DNA from 2 places in the Acinetobacter oleivorans DR1 genome. Region 1 is predicted to be linked to the other one. Evidence: predicted binding sites of a transcription regulator. Region 1 holds the regulator's gene; the other holds the start of a gene.
What was found. The regulator PhoB, encoded in region 1, activates phosphate uptake and scavenging genes when phosphate is short. The targets are predictions, from matches to a motif close to TGTCATNAANCTGTCATAA.
Positions count from the first base shown of each region.

Region 2: the regulator PhoB is predicted to act here: its motif matches at 1,230-1,248, upstream of AOLE_RS10445 (porin).

Region 1 is NC_014259.1:116,279-118,488, reverse strand. It holds gene AOLE_RS00540 (TetR/AcrR family transcriptional regulator) at 1-257, shown strand, start outside; gene phoB (phosphate regulon transcriptional regulator PhoB) at 512-1,222, shown strand; gene phoR (phosphate regulon sensor histidine kinase PhoR) at 1,232-2,210, shown strand, end outside.
Region 2 is NC_014259.1:2,240,142-2,242,351, forward strand. It holds gene AOLE_RS10435 (YARHG domain-containing protein) at 436-705, shown strand; gene AOLE_RS10440 (HIT family protein) at 723-1,136, shown strand; gene AOLE_RS10445 (porin) at 1,392-2,210, shown strand, end outside.

The DNA.
Region 1 (2,210 bases):
AAGAGTTACATAATCAGGCCACCATTCAAGAAACTCTTACGCAATTTGATCGCATGATTCAAGCCTTTGTTATGCTGACCATGCCGCAAATTCAACACCATGAAAATGAGCTCTCTTTAATCGCAACTGGCTTAAATGGATATGTCACTCAAATTGCGATTCGATGGGTCATGGGAGGGTTTGAACAGTCGCTTGAGCAGGTTTTAACCGCATGCCGTATCGTTTTCTTATCTTTATTAGCGCAAGTTTCAAAATAATATTAAAGTTTTTTGACAGCCATAAATGTGCAAAATGAGTTAAGCGATTCAAGTGATAAGCTATTGAATGATTTTAAGAAAATTAAAGTCTTCATGTCACAATTTGGTCATACCTTTGCCTTAGTTTTGTCACAAATTATTGCTAAATTTAATTTTATAGACTTTTCTGCAATGAAATTGTCATAATTAATCTTTGTAATAAGCCTGTCATAACTACAAAACGGTTCACCGTTAAATCTATAGGATATTGCGCTGTGAAAGATGACTATATTTTAATTGTCGATGATGAGCTTCCTATTCGCGAAATGATCCATACTTCTTTGGACATGGCAGGCTTTCAATGTTTACAGGCAGAAGATGCCAAACAAGCTCATCAAATTATCGTCGACCAACGTCCGGCGCTTATCTTGCTTGATTGGATGTTACCTGGAGGCGTAAGTGGTGTCGATTTATGTCGCCGCTTAAAACGAGATGAAAACCTAGCAGAAATTCCAGTCATTATGTTGACTGCTCGCGGAGAAGAAGACCATAAAGTACAAGGTCTTGACGCAGGTGCAGATGACTACATGACTAAGCCTTTCTCTACACGTGAACTGGTTTCACGTATTAAGGCAGTTTTGCGTCGTGCTAATGCATTAAGTGGCGAAAAAACCATTGATGCCAATGGCTTAATTCTTGATCCTGTAAGCCAGCGTGTTAGCTTTGGCAACAGCATTTTAGATATGGGTCCAACTGAATATCGCTTACTTGCATTTTTTATGACCCATCCAGAGCGTGCATATACACGTGCCCAGTTGCTCGATCAGGTGTGGGGCGGTAATGTATATATCGAAGACCGCACTATCGATGTGCACATTCGCCGTTTGCGTAAAGTTTTAGAACCTTTTGGTGTAGACCGATTTGTTCAGACTGTGCGTGGAACTGGCTACCGTTTCTCAACACGTGCAGATTTAGCCGCAGGTTAACCAAGATTTATGTATGAACCCTACCCCGTCCCCGAACAGGTACGTGAACAAAAACTTTCCCGCTACAGTAGTTTATGGACGTTTGCCAAACAAGATTTACGGCTCTTATTATTTTTTCTAATTATTGCCGGTTTAGTCGGTTTAGGCCTTGGGTATTTCTGGAGCTGTATTTTTATCGCCTTCGTGGTGTTTTTTACACTCCAGTTGCGTTCTTTATATCTGGTCAATGACTGGATTGCGAATAAACCTTATGACGTTCCTCCAAATCTTAATGGGATTTGGGGGGCATTATTATTTAATGTTTACCGTGCTCAGCGCCAAGAACGAATTGTTCAGGCGGAAATGGTCGGTTTAATTGATCGAGCTCAGTCATCTTTGGTTGCACTTGCTGAAGCCGTTGTTTTAATTGATGACCAACATCAAATCGAATGGTGGAACCCTGCTGCTGAACGTTTGTTAGGGATCAGCCCACTTGACCGCGGTCGTAACTTATTAACCATTTTACGTCAGCCGACCTTTATTGAATATTTTAACAATATTGATCAAGCACCCGACGGGATTAAGCTTCACTCAAATTTTGATGATGACCGCTATGTACAGGTTAAGCTGACAAGATTTGGTGGAGAAAGTCGCTTATTGGTGGCTTACGACGTTACGCGTATGCACAACCTTGAGCAAATGCGTAAAGACTTCGTCGATAATATTTCTCATGAACTTCGTACACCATTAACGGTACTGAGTGGTTATATCGAGACCTTTACCGATCAAGAAGATATTAGTCCGCGCTGGAAACGTGCGTTTGATCAGATGCAGTCACAAACCAAGCGTATGAATGCTTTGGTGAATGATTTACTGCTGTTATCGAATTTAGAAAATAATAAAAAAATTGCAAAGAATCAGATTATTGAAATGCCGAGTTTAATGAGTCAACTCTTTGATGATGCTCAGGCCTACAATGCCGATTATGGACATACGCTCAATTTACATA
Region 2 (2,210 bases), 2.0 Mb from region 1:
TTCCACTTAATCCTAAAAACACAAACTGTGATAATTATCACGTTTTGTGTTTTTGATAATGTCATTGCTAATCCCCTTTTTCATTGACCTAATTTCAAACTTCATTTGTCTATTTAGCAAATGGAATAGGCTATAAGATCTCATCTTTTGCTAAAATTTTTTATATCTGATCACCTTAATCTTAGGCATATTTTTATATCGCCAATAAAAGTTAAAAGTGAATTTAAAAGAATCAAATTCTAAAAAAATATATATAATTTCTCTTAAGTTTATGTTTTTATTTGATTTTTATAAATTATTGATATCTAAAGTTTTTATTTGTTTTATGAACAAATTATCACCCAAAATGACATTTGAGTAATTAATAATCATTGAAATATTGGTAATAAACCTTATATTGAGTACAGGTTCATACCTTTAACTGAGGAAACGCTCATGAATAAATTTATGGTTGCAGTCTTTACTGGCGTGGTGAGCATGGCTGGTTTAAGCGTTCAAGCTGCAACGCCTGAGCAAGAATGTCAGAAATTGCAAGACGACTATAATTTGATTTATGCATCAAAAGGCTTTTGTTTTAAAGATCCTGATGCTAAAGAAAAATATGGTAATGAAAACTGTCATACGACAAAACCAAAGTTTTCTGACAAAGAGCAACAACGTCTTGATGCTATTAAAGAGCGTCAGAAAGAATTGAAATGTAAATAATTTTAAAGGACTAATACATGGCATATGATGATCAAAATATCTTCGCAAAAATTTTACGTGGAGAACTTCCAGCGATAAAAATCTATGAAGATGATCAAGTTCTAGCTTTTATGGATATTATGCCTCAAGCCGATGGTCATACATTAGTTATTCCAAAAACACCAGCTGTAACGCTGCTTGATTTACCCCCAGAAGCAGCCGCATATACCATCCAAATTGTTCAGAAAATTGCGAAAGCAATGGAAAAAGCCTTCAATTTAGAAGGTATTGTTTTGATGCAACTTTCTGGAGCAGCGGCTGGACAAACTGTTCCACATGTTCATTTTCACCTTATTCCTACAAATGTGCATCAACTAGGAAGACATGCTGTAGAGTTAGGCGATCAAGAAAAAATTAAAGCTTTAGCTGAGAAAATTAAAGCAGCTCTTTGATTTTTAATATATTAAAGCGGAGTTTTGACTCCGCTTTTTTTCGTCTAAAAAATATAAAAACCTAAAATAATTAATTTATTTCTAAATTTTAATCGTCATAAAACTGTCATTTATTTTTCACGCCCCTGTCACAAAGTTTGCCGATACTGCTTAGCAAGTTGGTGAGCTTTTGTAACTTTTTGTACATAAGTCAACTACAAAATAAATAGTTAACTAGGCATACGCCATTTTTAAATACCTTTTGGAGAAATCTCAATGAAGAAATTGCTACTCGCTGCCGCAGTTGCAACTTTGAGCATAAACGCGGTGCAAGCAGCGCCAACTTTGTATGGCAAACTAAATGTTTCTATTAACCAAGTTGATAATAAAAATTTCGATGGTAAAAGTGATGTTACCGAAGTTAACTCAAACTCTTCTCGCATTGGGGTAAAAGGCGAAGAGAAATTAACTGACAAGTTATCTGCTGTTTATTTAGCTGAATGGGCAATTTCTACTGATGGTTCAGGTTCTGATAGTGACCTTAGCGCTCGTAACCGTTTCATCGGTTTAAAAACTGAAGGTGTTGGTACCTTAAAAGTAGGTAAATACGACTCTTACTTTAAAACTGCTGCTGGTGGTAACCAAGACATCTTTAATGACGATACACGTTTAGATATTACCAATATCATGTACGGTGAAAACCGCTTAGATAACGTAGTTGGTTTTGAATTAGACCCTAAATTATTAGCTGGTTTAACTTTCAACATCATGGCTCAAACTGGTGAAAGCACCTCTGACAGCAAACAAGGTGAAACTGGTAAAGACAGCAAGAATGACAGCTTTGACTCTGTGTCTACTGCGCTTGGTTATGAAAACAAAGATCTTGGTTTAGCAGTAGCTGCCGCTGGTGACTTTGGTATTAAAGGTAAATATGCTGCTTACGGTTTGAAAGATGTTTATACAGATGCTTACCGTGTAACTGGTTCTTATGACATCGCAAAATCAGGTTTTGTGGTAGGTGCTTTATGGCAACATGCTGAACCTACTGATGAATTGACTGCATATGGTCAATCATATAAATCAGATGGTTCAATC